Regions from separate parts of the Microbacterium sp. Ru50 genome, predicted to be linked through region 2. Evidence: predicted binding sites of a transcription regulator. Region 2 holds the regulator's gene; the other holds the start of a gene.
What was found. Region 2 encodes LexA, which represses DNA repair genes until DNA is damaged. Its sites were predicted from a motif close to TCGAACANNTGTTCGA; they were not measured.
Positions count from the first base shown of each region.

Region 1: the regulator LexA is predicted to act here: its motif matches at 3,119-3,134, upstream of C3481_RS07235 (HNH endonuclease signature motif containing protein).

Region 1 covers NZ_PQSV01000001.1:1,536,516-1,544,015, forward strand. Annotated here, with positions in the region: gene thiE (thiamine phosphate synthase) at 1-369, opposite strand, end outside; gene thiM (hydroxyethylthiazole kinase) at 366-1,184, opposite strand; TPP riboswitch at 1,175-1,271, opposite strand; gene C3481_RS07225 (hypothetical protein) at 1,388-2,386, shown strand; gene C3481_RS07230 (GNAT family N-acetyltransferase) at 2,449-2,955, shown strand; gene C3481_RS07235 (HNH endonuclease signature motif containing protein) at 3,169-4,554, shown strand; gene C3481_RS07240 (cytochrome b/b6 domain-containing protein) at 4,604-5,533, opposite strand; gene C3481_RS07245 (enoyl-CoA hydratase-related protein) at 5,543-6,319, opposite strand; gene C3481_RS07250 (choice-of-anchor I family protein) at 6,439-7,500, shown strand, end outside.
Region 2 covers NZ_PQSV01000001.1:909,515-917,014, reverse strand. Annotated here, with positions in the region: gene hflX (GTPase HflX) at 1-57, shown strand, start outside; gene C3481_RS04385 (prolyl oligopeptidase family serine peptidase) at 176-2,092, opposite strand; gene lexA (transcriptional repressor LexA) at 2,171-2,836, opposite strand; gene C3481_RS04375 (LysM peptidoglycan-binding domain-containing protein) at 3,093-3,449, shown strand; gene C3481_RS04370 (histidinol-phosphate transaminase) at 3,492-4,577, shown strand; gene hisB (imidazoleglycerol-phosphate dehydratase HisB) at 4,574-5,179, shown strand; gene hisH (imidazole glycerol phosphate synthase subunit HisH) at 5,176-5,838, shown strand; gene priA (bifunctional 1-(5-phosphoribosyl)-5-((5-phosphoribosylamino)methylideneamino)imidazole-4-carboxamide isomerase/phosphoribosylanthranilate isomerase PriA) at 5,897-6,643, shown strand; gene C3481_RS04350 (SseB family protein) at 6,627-7,409, shown strand; gene C3481_RS04345 (DUF1844 domain-containing protein) at 7,452-7,500, opposite strand, start outside.

The sequences.
Region 1 (7,500 bases), 630 kb from region 2:
GGCGGCTTGCAGATGCGCCGCCGTGTTCGCCGTCCACCCGATGACGGCGCCCGTCCCGAGCAGCCTGCGCGCGGTCGTGGGTGGGATGTCGTTCTGACCGAGATGCACGCCGTCCACGCGGGCACCCGCATCGATGGCGGCGAGGGCGACGTCGACCCGGTCGTCGATGAGCAGGGGGACCCGTCCGGCGATCACCTCCGACAGCACCCGAGCGCGGCGGACGAGCTCCGCCGCGCTCACTCTCTTGTCGCGCAGCTGCACGACGGTCACGCCCCCGTCGATCGCGGCGTCGACGATCGACGGCAGCGCGTCGGCATCGAGCCGGTCATCGGTGACGAGGTGCAGAGCGAGGTCGACCCGGCGGGTCACCGCGTCGCCTCCGCGCTCGCGAGGTGCGCCTCGACCCGGGACCCGTCGAGGTCCTCGGGGCTCAGCGCCGCGAGCGCGTCGAGGAACGCGACGGCGAACGAACCGAGGCCGGACGAGACGGATGCCGCGGCCTCGGCCGCGTGCTTGTGCACGACCGACGCGGCGATCGCCGCCGAGAACGGCTCGACGACGCCGAGGAAGGCCGCCATCGTCGCGCCCAGCGAACAGCCCCCGCCGGTGACCCGGGTCAGCAGGGGATCTCCCCCGCGCACCCGCGCGACCCGCTCGCCGTCGGTGATGAGATCGACCTCTCCCGACACCGCGACCACCGTCCCGGTCCGGCGCGCGAGGTCGACAGCCGCCGCGTGCACCGAGTCCGGGTCGTCGACGCTGTCGACGCCCCGTCCGCCGGAACCGCCGCCGGCGACCGCCGCGACCTCCGAGGCATTGCCCCGGATGATCGCGGGTCGAGCGGCGACGAGCTCCGCCGCGAGAGCGGTGCGGATCGGCAGCATCCCGACCGCGACAGGGTCCAGCACCCAGCGCCGCGTCGCCGCCACGATCTCACGGGCGCTGGCCTGCTGCTGGGGATTAGGGGTGCCGAGGTTGATCAGCACACCGTCGGCGATTCCGGCGAAGATCCCCGCTTCACCGGCGATGTCGACCATGGCAGGACTCGCCCCGAGCGCGAGCAGCGCATTCGCGGTGAACCCGGTGACGACGGCGTTGGTCACGCAGTGGGTGAGCGGAACGGCATCCCGCAGCGCTCGGAGCGCCGCTTCCGGTCCTCGGACGGTGGGCACGACATCGCGCATTTCGACATCCCTTCGCCAGCATTGCACTGGAGCAGGTTCGACGGGTCTGATCTCAGCTCGCGGTCGCGGGCACCCCGTGTCGGGACACGACCATAGCAGGCCGGTTTGCACCCTCTGGACCGCGATGCTTTTCTCCCGGTCCCCGAAGCGCGTAGGTTGCGAGTGAGCGCGCTTCACGGGCCGGCGCGCGAGGGGGTGGGGCCGTGCTGACAGCAGGCGTCGCACTGGTCTGCGCGTGTCTGGCGACCATCGCCGGACTCGTCGGGGTGCTCGCCCTGCGGCCGAGCTGGCGACGCCGCGGTGGACTGCTGCGCTTCGGCATCGTGGGCGCGCTGTCGGCGACGGCGGCGAGCCTGCTGTACCTCGTGCACACGAAGACCGGCGACGCCGCGACCCTCGTCATCAGCGACATCGCCATGGTTCTGGCCCCCGGTCTGGTCTTCGCCGGGCTGGGCTCATTGAGCGGCGGGGTTCTCGCCCGTGCCGGGGTCGCCCTTTCGCTCGCCGCCGTGGTCGGAGTCGTGTCCACGACGGTCGGGATGCCGGCGTCCCTCGCGGTGAAGGTCGTGGTCGTGGCTGCCGCCTGCGGGCTGACCAGCGCCGCGGCGATGCAGCCGGCCATCGCCGCGAGACGCGGGTCCCGGCTGCTCGCGGTGACCATGGCCGCGTACGGGGTCTTCTCCCTGTGCCGCGCCGTCGTCGGGCTCACCGCCGGGTGGGATTCGCCCCTCTACCGCTCGGCGCTGTCGGTCGTGCCCACGACTGTCGCCGGCGCTGCGCTCGTGCTCCTCAGCGGGATCGCGCTGCTGATGATCCTGTCGGACCGGAGCGCGGCGCTGGCCACGCAGCGCGAGCGCGCCGCCGGGAGGCTCGACCTCGAGCTCGGCCCGACATGGTCGGTCGGCCTGAGTTCGTTCGGCATCGTGCGCGCCGCGCTCGGCCCCGCCCGCGCGGATCGGATGAAAGACGACTTGATCGCCGCGGCACGGACGCTCGATCCGGATGCGGTCGTCGACGCGACGCGGACGGGAACGCGCGTGCGCATCGACGACGACCAGGCTGCCGTCGAGGAGGCGCTCCACGACCGCCTGATCGCTGCCGGGTGGACGCCGGGAGAGGTCAACCTGGTGTCGATCGAGGCAGCGGCGAGCGACGAGGCCGCGGCTGCGGTCGGCGACGGGGCCGGGGCCGGGGCCCGATGACCCCGTCCGCAACCCCCGTTCCTCGATTTCACGCCACCGCCGGCCGCGCGTAGAGTCTGGCCATGGAAGCCGAACTGCAGACCGACATCGTCGTCCGTCCGGTGCGGGATGTCGACGCCGAAGCCCTCGGGCGCGTGCACGCCACCTGCTGGCACGAGACGTACGACCACCTCATCAGCACCGCCGCGCTCCAGAGCGTGTCGCCGCGACGTCTCGCCGAGCTGTGGACACACTGGGCCGCACAGGGAGAGGACTTCCGGATGCACGCCGCGCTCGTCCGCGGCGAGATCGTCGGTTTCGTGGGGTCGGGCCCGGCTCGCGATCGCGACGCCCCTCGGATGCGCGAGCTCTACTTCATCTACCTCCTCGACGCGTGGCACGGCACCGGCATCGGCCAGCGCCTCTTCGACGCCGCCGTCGAGAAGGACGAGGGCGTCTACCTGTGGGTCGCGGAGGACAACCCCCGCGCGCACCGCTTCTACGAGCGCAACGGCTTCACGCTCGACGGGCAGACGCACACCGAGCCGTTCCTCGGCGAAACGCTGACCGAGGTCCGTTTCGTCCGCTGAGTCGGAGTTCGCCCCGCTCGGCTAGGTCGCGAGGCTTCGGCGAGCTGACTCGCCTCGACTGGCTATTCGGCCTCGGCTAGCGGCCTCGGCTGCTCGGCGTCGGCTGTTCGGCGTGACCGGCGCCCCTCCTCCCCCGTCGAGCTCAGTAGCGAGTTACCAACATTCGAACTTACGTTCGATTCGAATGTCGTACCCCACTGTCATGATGGGAACATGACAGCGAATGGCCTGGGTGGCGAAGTGGGACGCGAAACCCCCGTGCCATCGCAGGCGCTCGCTTTCTCGCGGTATGCCGAGGCGCTCGAGCTCTCCCACGCCGCCGACGTCGCCCGCACCCGAGCGCTGGCCGATCTGGGCCACGCCGCGCTGCACGACGCGCGCCGTGATGGGGTTCGTGGGATGGCGTCGGACATGGAGCTGCGCTCGGTCGCAGCCGAAGCAGCGGGGATGGCGCGGCTGACGGATCGTCGCCTGCAGGGTGAGATCGACCACGCGATGACGGCCATCGATGACTACCCCGCGGTGTTCGACGCGTGGGTGCAGCGGCGGATCGAACGCGGCCACGTCGATGTGGTCGTGCGGGTCGGCGCGGGGGTGCCGGACGAGGTGCGGTCGGCGTACGCGGAGGCCGCGATCGCTGTGTGTGAGCGGGATGTGCCGTCGCGGGTGCGAGGCACGCTGGAAGCTCTCGCGGCCCGGCTTCACCCGCAGGCGTTCACCGAACGCCACAAGACCGCGGCAGCGGAGCGGTGCGTGCGGGTGTTCCACGGGACGGACGGGATGTCGAACCTCGTCGCGAACCTTCCGACGGTCATCGCCGCGGGGATGCTCGACCGGCTCACGCAGATGGGGCAGTCCGTCAAGGACGCCCGGTCGGCGGGCGCTGGTGGCGCCGGGGCGGGTCGCGAGGATGTTGCCGGGGCGGAGGAGCCCGCCGATACGCGGACGATGGATCAGCTGCGGGCCGACATCCTCGGAGACCTCGTCCTCGGCGGCGCGCCCGTCGTCGACCCCACTTATGGGACCGACCGGGCCGGTGGGCTCGGGGCGATCCGCGCACGCGTGCAAGTCGCCGTCACGGCGGAGACGCTGATGGGCAAGGACGAGAACCCCGCCGAAGCCGTGGGCGCGGGGCTTGTCGATGCCGGCACGGCGCGTGAGCTCGCCGGGCGGGTGTCGGAGTGGGACCGACTCTTCATCGACCCCGTCACCCGCACCCCGGTCGAGATCGACACGTACCGGCCCACCGCGTCGATGAAGAAACTCCTCATGGCCCGTGACCAGCACTGCCGTTTCCCGGGATGCCGCCGTGCCGCGATCCGGTGCGAACTGGATCACACCATCGATCACGCCCTGGGCGGGCACACCCACATCTTCAACCTCGCCCACCTCTGCCAGCGGCATCATTCGATGAAGCAGTTCACGAAGTGGGAGGTCAGGCAGGTCGGCGGTGGAGTCCTGGAATGGACCTCACCCCTCGGTCGGTTGTACCGCGAAGACGTCCCCATACCGGCGGTGTGCTTCACGATCGACACCGCCGATCCGCCACCGGATGCCGGAACCGGCGGACCACCGCAGGATGACGCGGCTCCCTTCTGACGGCGGCCGAGACGGTCAGGGCTGCGACACCGCGCGGCATCCGCGCGCGTCAACGGGTGATGGTCGTGCCGAACAATCGTGCGATCGGTACGAGGACAGCGGGGCGAGCGGCGACGCACGCGCCGACGATGACGCCGAGCGACAGCACGAAGAGCCAGAACCCGGTCCAGTTGTCGGCGTACGCCGCCGGGTCGGCCGACCCTTGCGCGGCATACATGTGATTGAGGTTGCGAAGCGCTCCCGTGGCCAGGACGAGAGCGACATGGGTCACGATGAAGACGACGAAGAAGAGCATCACGAGCACGTGCAGGCGTCGCGCCCACTCGATCGGATACAGACGGTTGAGCCTCCCGTCACCACGCGGCCAGACGGTGCTGAGGCGCGCACCGGTGGCGACCGCGAGCGGAGCAGCGACGAACACCGTCGTGGCGTAGGCGAGCTGCTGCAGGCTGTTGTAGTTGACCCAGCCGTTCTCCGTCGGCCAATCGAGCGACACGTATTGCAACGCCGCCGACACCGCGTTCGGCACGACCTCCCAGCTCGTCGGCACGATGCGCATCCACTGTCCGGTCGCGAAGAGCAGGACGACGAACACGATGCCGTTGCCGATCCAGATGACGTCGAGCGCCTGGTGGAACCAGATCGTGAGGCTCGTCCGGCGCTTCGGCCTGCCCCGCGGCGACCAGAACACCCTCGGACGTTTCTCCTTCCGCGCCTGCAGACCCGTGCGGATGATCAGCACCATCAGGAAGGCGTTGAAGAAGTGCTGCCAGGCGAGCCACGGCGGAATCCCGACCGGCGCCCCCGCCGGCAGCGGGTATGCGCCCGGGTACCGCTCGACGAACCCACGCATCGCATCGAGGCTCAGCGCCCAGCGGGCGAACGCGACGGCTCCCGCGGCCGCGAGCACCAGTGCGACGCCGGCGGCCATGATCACCGTCACCCGCCGGCGTGCGGCGGCCCCGCGTTCGACCAACACCGCGGCGGGTCAGCGGTGGCGGAACTCGGGGGCGCGCTTCTCGGCGAAGGCGGCCATGCCTTCCTTCTGGTCGTCGAGCGCGAACAACGACGCGAAGAGCGTGCGCTCGAGGCGGAGGCCCTCGGCCGCGGTCGTCTCCTGCGAGGCGCGCAACGCCTGCTTGGCGGCATAGGCGACGGGAAGCGAGCGCGATGCGATCCGTTCGGCGACGGCACCGGCTTCCTCGAGCAGCTGCGCCGCCGGAACCACACGAGATACGAGTCCGGCGCGCTCCGCCTCCTCCGCCGGCATCCGACGTCCGGTCAGCACGAGCTCCGCGGCCTTGTAGTAGCCGACGGCGCGCGTCAGCCGCTGCGTCCCGCCGATGCCCGGAATGACGCCGAGATCTATCTCGGGCTGCCCGAACACCGCGGTGTCGGCGGCCAGCACGATGTCGCACATCATCGCCAGCTCGCACCCGCCGCCGAGCGCGAACCCGGCAACCGCCGCGACGACAGGGGTACGCACCCGCGCGAAGTCCTCCAGCGCCGCGAAAGGGTTCTCCATGGACATGTCGCGGGCGCTCTTGCCCGCCATCTCCTTGATGTCCGCACCCGCCGCGAACGCCCGCTCCGAGCCGGTCACGACGATCGCGCCGATCGCCTCGTCGCGGTCGAACGCCATGGCCGCGTCGGCGAGTTCGGCGACGAGCGTCGAGTTCAGGGCGTTCAACGCCTCCGGTCGGTTCAGGGTCAGCCAGCCGACGCGCCCTCGCGTCTCGCTGACGATGGTCGTGTAGTCGCTCATCCCCTCATCGTGCCACGCGCCTCTCCGCGCGTCTCCGATCGGTTGCCGGGCATTCACATGCCGGACACGTGCGAAGAGTACTCACGACCTGCACCCGTTCACCCGACCAGAGGACACCTATGCCTTCGCCTGCCCGGAGCCGCACGGTTCCCCGCACGCTCGCCGTCGTCGCGACGGCCGCACTCACCTGCACGCTGGCGCTGACGCCGCTCACCACGGCATCCGCCGCGATCGTCAGCGAACCGATCACCGACTCCGCTCCCGGTGCCGCACTCGCACTGACGCCGATCGGCACGCACGAGACCGGCGTCTTCGACGAGTCGGCCGCCGAGATCGTGCAGTCGTACCGCGACCGCCTCTACGTCGTCAACGCGCAGGCCGGCTCGGTGACGGTTCTCGACAACAGCGACCCGACCACGCCGGTCGAGCTGTTCACCATCGCCGATGCCGGCACGGCGAACTCCCTCGCGATCCGCGACGACGGTCTCGGCGTCGTGGCCTTCGAGGCCGAGGACAAGACCGCGAACGGGTCACTGGTCTTCTTCGACGCGAACGCCGGCGACGCGGCATCCGCTCGCCTCGGCTCAGTCACCGTCGGCGCCCTGCCCGATATGGTCACGATCTCGAAGGACGGCGCGTACGCGGTCGTCGCGAACGAGGGCGAGCCCGCCGACGACTTCTCGGTCGACCCGGAAGGATCCGTCGGTGTCGTCGCGCTTCCCAAGACCGTCTCGGCTCCCGCGCAGGCGGCCGTGCGCATCGCGGGCTTCGGCGCGTTCGAGCCCGGCGGCTCGAAGACGCTTCCGGCCGGCGTGCGCGTGTTCGGACCGGACGTCGCGGCACCGGACCAGGGAGACAAGCCCCTCGACGCCAACCGTGTCAGCCGCAACCTCGAGCCCGAGTACATCACCGTCGACGGCACGACCGCTTACGCGGCGCTTCAGGAGGCGAACGCGATCGCCGTCGTCGACCTCGCCAAGGCCGAGGTCACCAAGGTCGTCCCGCTCGGGTTCAAGGATCACGGCGCGACCGGCAACGGGCTCGACGCGAGCGACAAGGACGGCGCGATCAACATCGCCACCTACGCCGGCCTGAAGGGCGTCTACATGCCCGACGGCATCCAGTCGTACTCGGCCACGGCGGGCGGCAAGGCCACGACCTACCTCGTCACCGCCAACGAG
Region 2 (7,500 bases):
GTGCACGCGCATGTCTCGGAGCGTCTCGCGGCCGAGCTTGCGCCCTACGCCGTCTGAATCGGCGCGCGGCGATACACCTGCACGATCGGTGGTGCCGGTGAGTCCTCCGCGCGCGTGGAAGGCCTCACCAACACCACCGGCCTGACGGATGTATCAGCACCGGCCGTCGCGGGGCTCAATCGAGCGCGAGCGGTGCGACGCCGGGGGTGTCGAAGCCGAAGACCCGGCCGAGGAACGCCAGCTCGGTCTCGAGCGCGTTCACGATCGTCTCGGTGCGCCGGAACCCGTGTCCCTCGCCCGCGTATAGCACGTAGGCGTGGGGCACACCGTGCGCCACGAGCGCGTCGCGGATGGCCTCGGCCTGCGCCGGCGGCACGACGGCGTCCTCGTCGCCCTGCAGGAGCAGCAGCGGCACCCGGAACCGCTCGGGTCGGCTCAGCGGCGATCGCTCGATGTAGACCGGCTCGGCTTCGGGGAGGGGGCCGATGAGACCGTCGAGGTACCGCGCCTCGAAGTCGTGCGTCTCGGCGGCCAGAGCACGCGCATCGCCGACACCGTAGCGCGAGACGCCCGCCCCGAAGACATCCGTTCCGACGAGCGCCGCGAGCACGGTCCAGCCGCCGGCGGATCCTCCCTCGATCGCCAGCCGTGACGGATCCGCGAGACCCTCGTCGGCGAGACCGCGTGCGGCCGCGGCGACGTCGTCGACGTCGACGACACCCCACTGTCCCTTCAGCCGTTCGCGGTAGGAACGGCCGTATCCCGTCGAACCGCCGTAGTTGACGTCGAGGACGCCGATGCCGCGGCTCGTGAAGTAGGCCACCTTGCTGTCGGCTGCGCCGCCCACGTGCGAGGTCGGCCCGCCGTGCACCCAGACCAGGTACGGGGGCAGTTCGTCGGCCGGCGCGGTGACGTCGGGGTTGGTCGGCGGGTAGGCGAAGGCATGCACCAGGCCGTGCGGGCCCTCCGTCGTCAGCTGCCGGGCGTGCGGGATCCACGATGCGTCGACGTCCGGAGCACCGCCGCGGACCGCGCTCGTCTCGCCGGTGTCCAGGTCGACGAGCCACAGGCCCGCCCCTCCCGGCATCGCCCCGCTGACGAGGGCGCGGCTGCCGCGGACGTCTTCGATCTGCACGCGTGCGGTGGCGGGGAAGGGAAGCGGGATGGCGCCGCCGTCGCGGTCCACGATCACGAGCTGGTCCGATCCGTGGGTGCGCACGGCCACCAGGCGGCCGTCATCGAGCGGCGCGTACCAGCGGGTGCCGAGCACCCACAGGCCACCACCCGTGTCGGCGTCGGCGGGCGAGACGGCCGTGGGCGGGGCGTCGGTCGCGGGGTCGACGCGGTAGACATTCCAGCGTCCGGTCGGCTCGTCGGCGAAGAACAGCGCGCCGTCGTCGGTCCACTCGGGCTGCAGCGCGGCGGTGGCGCCGCCCGCGACGTCACGGATGCCGCGGGGGGCGTCCAGGTCGGCGACGCGGATGCGCGTGCGGTCCCAGGGCATGTCGGGGTGATCCCAGGCCACCCAGGCGAGGCGCGAGCCATCGGGCGACAGCGCCGGCTGGGCGACGAAGTCGCTACCGCCGGCGAGCTCGGTCACGCTCGAGGCGTCGGGAACCTCGGCGCTGTCAGCGCGCTCGATGCGGACGATGTGGCGCTCGGGCGTGCCGCCGGGACGTTCGCGTTCGCGAACCGCGAGAAGGACGCCGCGCTGCCAGCGGAGGCCCCCGTAGTGCGTGCCGGTCTCCTCCGGAGTGAGCGGTCGGGGATCGCCGCCCGGGCGAAGGCTCCGGATGCGCTGGTCGGACTTGTCGACGAAGAACAGCTCGCCGTCATCCGACACCGTCCAGGCTCCGCCGCCGTACTCGTGCACGCGCGACCGGGCGTTCCAGGGTGCGGGGAGGACGACCTGCACGGTGCCATCGCCGCGGCGGCGCATGACCGCGACGCGACCGGCCTCGTCGGGCAGCGACTCGCCCCACCAGATCTCATCACCCACGAAGCTCGCGCCGTCGAGGCGCAATGATGACGCGCTGGCCCATGCCGCCGTCAGGGGAGAGGGCCAGGAACCATAGGGAAGCTGCTGCGACATACAGCCACGCTACGCGAGGCCTGGCTTCCCGACCTCGACCGGGGAGACGGTGGGGAGCGGATGCCGTCCCGGGGCGCCTCAGACCGTGCGCAGAACCGCCACGACCTTGCCGAGCACCGTCGCGTCGTCGCCGAGGATCGGCTCGAACGCCGAGTTGCGGGGGAGGAGCCACGTGTGGCCGTCGCGCTGGCGGAGCGTCTTCACCGTCGCCTCGCCGTCGAGCATGGCCGCGACGATCTCGCCGTTGTCGGCGGTTGCCTGCGCCCGCACGACGACCCAGTCGCCGTCGCAGATGGCCGCGTCGATCATCGAGTCGCCGACGACCTTGAGCATGAACAGCTCGCCCTTGCCGACGAGCTGGCGCGGCAGCGGGAAGATCTCCTCGACCTGCTGGTCGGCGGTGATCGGCACGCCCGCCGCGATGCGGCCCACGAGCGGCACGAGGGCGGCGTCGCCGAGGGCGGGCGCGGCGTCGGCCGGGTTCTCGCCGGCGGTGCCCGGGAGATCGATGAGCACCTCCATCGCGCGGGTCTTGCCGGGGTCGCGCCGCAGGTAGCCGCTGAGCTCGAGCTGGTTCAGCTGGTGGGTGACGCTGGACAGCGACTTGAGGCCGACCGCGTCGCCGATCTCGCGCATGCTCGGCGGGTAGCCGTTGCGGGCGATCGCGTTCTGGATCACCTCGAGGATCGCGAGCTGCTTGTCGCTCAGATTCTTGCGTCGTCGCGTCTGCGGCTTCTCGCTCATACCGCCGGTCTCCTGTCGTCGCGCCCCGTCCCCGACCCGATGTCGGAGGTTCATGGTGGGCTCTCGCTGTCGAAAAGGTAGCCCGATACGACGGCGACATCGCGGAACGCTCCGCGTGTCTCTTCGATCGGTCTCCGATTTCGGTGGGTGGTTGACACCACACAATATCGAAGATACGTTCGGAACCGAAGTTCGCACCCGTCTCTCCCGGCCGAGAGGCGGGGGCGAATCTTCCTACCGCTCCCGAGGAGATGCCATGACCACGATCGATGCCCGCTTCGCACCGGCCCCCCGCACCCGCCTGCGTCTGACGCGCCGCGGACGCCGCGTCGTCGCCACGATCGCCGCCCTTCCGGCGGTCGTCGCCATCACGGCAGCCGTGCTCTCGGGGGGAGGCGCGCTCGCCTCGAGCGAGGTCGGCGCCCCCGCCGGCTCGTTCACGACCGTGACCGTGATGTCCGGCGAATCGCTCTGGTCCATCGCCGAAGAGGTGGCGCCCGCCGCCGACCCCCGCGATGTCGTCGATGCGATCATCCGGCTGAACGCTCTCGGCTCGGGCCAGCTCGAGGCCGGCCAGACGCTTGCGATCCCGGCCGAGTACGCCGCGAGCTGACACCGGCGGCAACAGTGGCGCGCGCGGCCTAGCATGGGTGGGATGAGCCCGAGTCTGGATGATCTGCCCCTCAGAGACGATCTGCGAGGCCTCACCCCGTACGGCGCCCCGCAGGCGCCCCTTCCGGTCGCGCTGAACGTCAACGAGAACACGCATCCCGTTCCCGAAGAGGTCGCCGACGACATCCTGGATGCCGTAGCCCGCGCCCTGCGCGACGTCAACCGCTATCCCGACCGCGAGTTCACCCACCTCCGCGAGTCGTTCGCCGAGTACCTCGGCCACGGCCTGACCCCCGATCGCATCTGGGCAGCGAACGGATCGAACGAGGTCCTGCAGCACCTCCTCCAGGCCTTCGGAGGCCCGGGACGCACCGCGATGGGCTTCGGTCCGACCTACTCGATGTACCCCCTGCTGACGCGCGCGACCGGCGCCCAGTACGTCACGGGGACACGTGGACCCGACTTCACGCTCGATCCCGCCTCCGCCGCAGCCCAGGTCGCCGAGCTCCGCCCGGACGTCGTCTTCCTGTGTGCGCCCAACAACCCCACCGGCACACCCCTCGGGCTCGACGTCATCGAGGCGGTGTACGGGGCCACCGACGGCATCGTGATCGTCGACGAGGCCTACCAGGAGTTCGCGCCGCGCGAAAGCTCCTCCGCTCTGACGCTTCTCGGTGAGCGCAACCGGCTCGTCGTGTCGCGCACGATGAGCAAGGCCTTCGCCTTCGCCGGCGCCCGCGTCGGCTACCTCGCCGCCGACCCCACGCTCATCGACGCGCTCCGGCTCGTCCGACTGCCGTACCACTTGAGCGCGCTGACGCAGGCGGCGGCGACAGCCGCCCTCTCCCACTCGACGACGATGCTCCGGATGGTCGACGAGATCGTCGCGCAGCGCGACCGGATGTCGGCGACGCTCGACGCCCTCGGCTATCACGCGTACGAGAGCTGGACGAACTTCGTGCTGTTCGACGGCGTCGACGACCCGCGGGCGACCTGGCAGGCTCTGTACGACCGCGGCATCCTCGTCCGCGACGTGGGCATCCCGCACAGCCTGCGTGTGAGCGCCGGCACGGAAGACGAGACGACCGCGTTCCTCGAAGCACTGGCCTCGATAGACTCGGAGGCATGACCAGCCCCCGAACGGCCAGCATCCGTCGCGCCACGAGCGAGTCGAGCGTCGAGCTCGAGCTCAACCTCGACGGCACCGGGATCAGCACGATCGAGACGACCGTGCCGTTCTTCGACCACCTGCTGACGGCGTTCGCGAAGCACTCGCTCACCGACCTGACCGTGCGCGCGACGGGCGATACGCACATCGACGCGCACCACACGGTGGAGGATGTGGCGATCGTGCTCGGACAGGCGCTGCGTTCCGCGCTGGGCGACAAGTCGGGCATCTCCCGCTACGGTGATGCACTCGTGCCCCTCGACGAGGCGCTCGCGCAGGCGGTCGTCGACATCTCGGGGCGTCCGTACCTCGTGCACTCGGGGGAGCCGGACGGTTACGAGTTCCACCTCGTCGGCGGGCACTTCACCGGTTCGCTCGTGCGACACACGTTCGAGGCCATCGCGTTCAACGCCGGGCTGACGGTGCACGTCCGCGTCCTCGGCGGACGTGATCCGCACCACATCGCCGAAGCGGAGTACAAGGCGTTCGCCCGAGCTTTCCGGCAGGCGAAGGCGCTCGATCCGCTCGTGCACGGCATCCCCAGCACGAAGGGCGCCCTATGACCGAGGGTGACCGGACCGAACGCGCGCCGCTCGTCGCCGTGCTCGACTACGGGTCGGGCAACGTCCACTCGGCGGTCAAGGCTCTTTCCGCCGCGGGGGCAGATGCGCGGTTGACGTCGGACCGCGGCCTCATCCGCGACGCCGACGGGCTTCTCGTTCCGGGAGTCGGTGCTTTCAGCGCCGTCATGGCCGCCCTGCGCGAGAGCCGCGGCGACGAGATCATCGAGCGGCGCCTGGCCGGGGGACGTCCGGTGCTGGGCATCTGCGTCGGGATGCAGATCATGTTCGGCAACGGCGTGGAGCGCGGCGATGACACCGAGGGGCTCGGACAGTGGCCGGGCACCGTCACCGAGCTGCAGGCGCCCGTGCTGCCCCACATGGGCTGGAACACCGTCCGTGCCGGGGCGGGGTCGACGCTGTTCGACGGGCTGGAGGACGAGCGCTTCTACTTCGTGCACTCCTACGGCGCCCAGGACTGGAGCCTCGAGGTCATGAAGCCCTTCGCCGAGCCCGTGCTGACGTGGTGCGACTACGGCGCACCGTTCCTCGCCGCGGTCGAGAACGGGCCGCTGTCTGCGACGCAGTTCCACCCCGAGAAGTCGGGGGCCGCCGGCATCCGTCTCCTCGCCAATTGGATCGGCGCCCTGCCGCGCCACTAGTCTCCCTCTGGTGCGCTCGCGTGGACGAGCGCGCATCCCGACCCACCCCTGGAATGTGATGAACGACTTCGCGTCCACCCCCGAACTGATCCTCCTGCCCGCGGTCGACGTCGCCGACGGGAAGGCCGTGCGCCTGACCCAGGGCGAAGCCGGCAGCGAGACGACCTATGGCGACCCCGTCGACGCGGCCCTCGCCTGGGCCAAGCAGGGCGCGCAGTGGATCCATCTCGTCGACCTCGACGCCGCCTTCGGCCGAGGCAACAACGCCGCCGTGCTGCGCAAGGTCATCAAGCAGGTCAAGGGCGTGCAGATCGAGCTCTCGGGTGGCATCCGCGACGACGCGACGCTCGAGGCGGCCCTCGAGAGCGGAGCGACCCGCATCAACCTCGGCACTGCGGCGCTCGAGAACCCGGAGTGGGCGGCCGACGTGATCGGACGCTACGGCGACGCGATCGCGGTGGGACTCGACGTCCGCGGCACGACGCTCGCCGCCCGCGGCTGGACGCGAGACGGCGGCGACCTCTGGGACGTCCTGGAGCGCCTCGAGGATGCCGGCTGCAGCCGCTACGTCGTCACCGACGTGACCAAGGACGGCACCCTGCAGGGGCCCAACATCGAGCTGCTGCGCGAGATCACCTCGCGGACGCCCAAGCCCGTGGTCGCATCCGGTGGGATCTCGAGCCTCGATGACATCGCCGCGCTCCGCGAGCTCGTGCCGCTCGGTGTCGAGGGCGCGATCGTCGGCAAGGCACTCTACGCCGGCGCGTTCACGCTGGCCGAGGCGCTGGATGTCGCCGGAGACTGACGACGGCTGCGGCCACGCCGCCGATTCGGCGGGCGTCCCCTGGGAGGGGCGCAGCTTCGAGTCGAACCCGCACGCCGGCGACGATGGCTCCGCCGATCCCGCGCTGCTCGCCGCGCTGGAGGCGTTCCGCGTCGGCGCTGGTGACGCGGTGGCGGTCGTCGAGGCGTACCGCACGGCGCGGCTGCTGATCCCGCTCGTCCCCGAGAAGGGCGACGAGGGGATCGGACCCACCGGGCTCCGTGTCGACAAGACGCAGGAGCTGTCGATCGTCACGGTTGCGGCCCCCGACGGCCGTCGGGTCCTGCCGGTCTTCACCTCGGTCGCGGCGCTGGCGCGGTGGGATTCCGTCGCTCGGCCGGTCCCGGCCGACGGTGTGCGCACGGCCATGGCCGCGGCATCCGATGACACCGACCTGATCGTGATCGATCCGGGCTCCGAGACGGAGTTCGTGCTGCGGCGACCTGCCGTCTGGGCGATCGGTCAGGGTCTGCCGTGGGAGCCCGCACCGACCTCACCCGAGGTCTTCACCGCACTGCAGGCGAGCATCGGGGGAGAACTCGCGGTGCTCGACCTCTCGGTCGCGGCGGGGGATCCCGACGCGCGCATGCGCGGACCCGAGCTGGTCGTTCGGCTCCATCTCATCGACGGACTGGATGCCGCCGAGCTCGACGCCGTGCTGTCGCGGCTCGCTTCGCGGTGGGCTGCCGACGATCGCATCGCGGTGCTCGTCGACTCGCTGACGGTCAAGCTGGTGCGCGCGTCCTGACGGAGGTCCCGGACCCGGGCGCGGCCCGAGCCCGGAACGACGTCAGTTGACCGGGCCGGTGAACTTCTCGCCGGGACCCTTGCCGATCGGG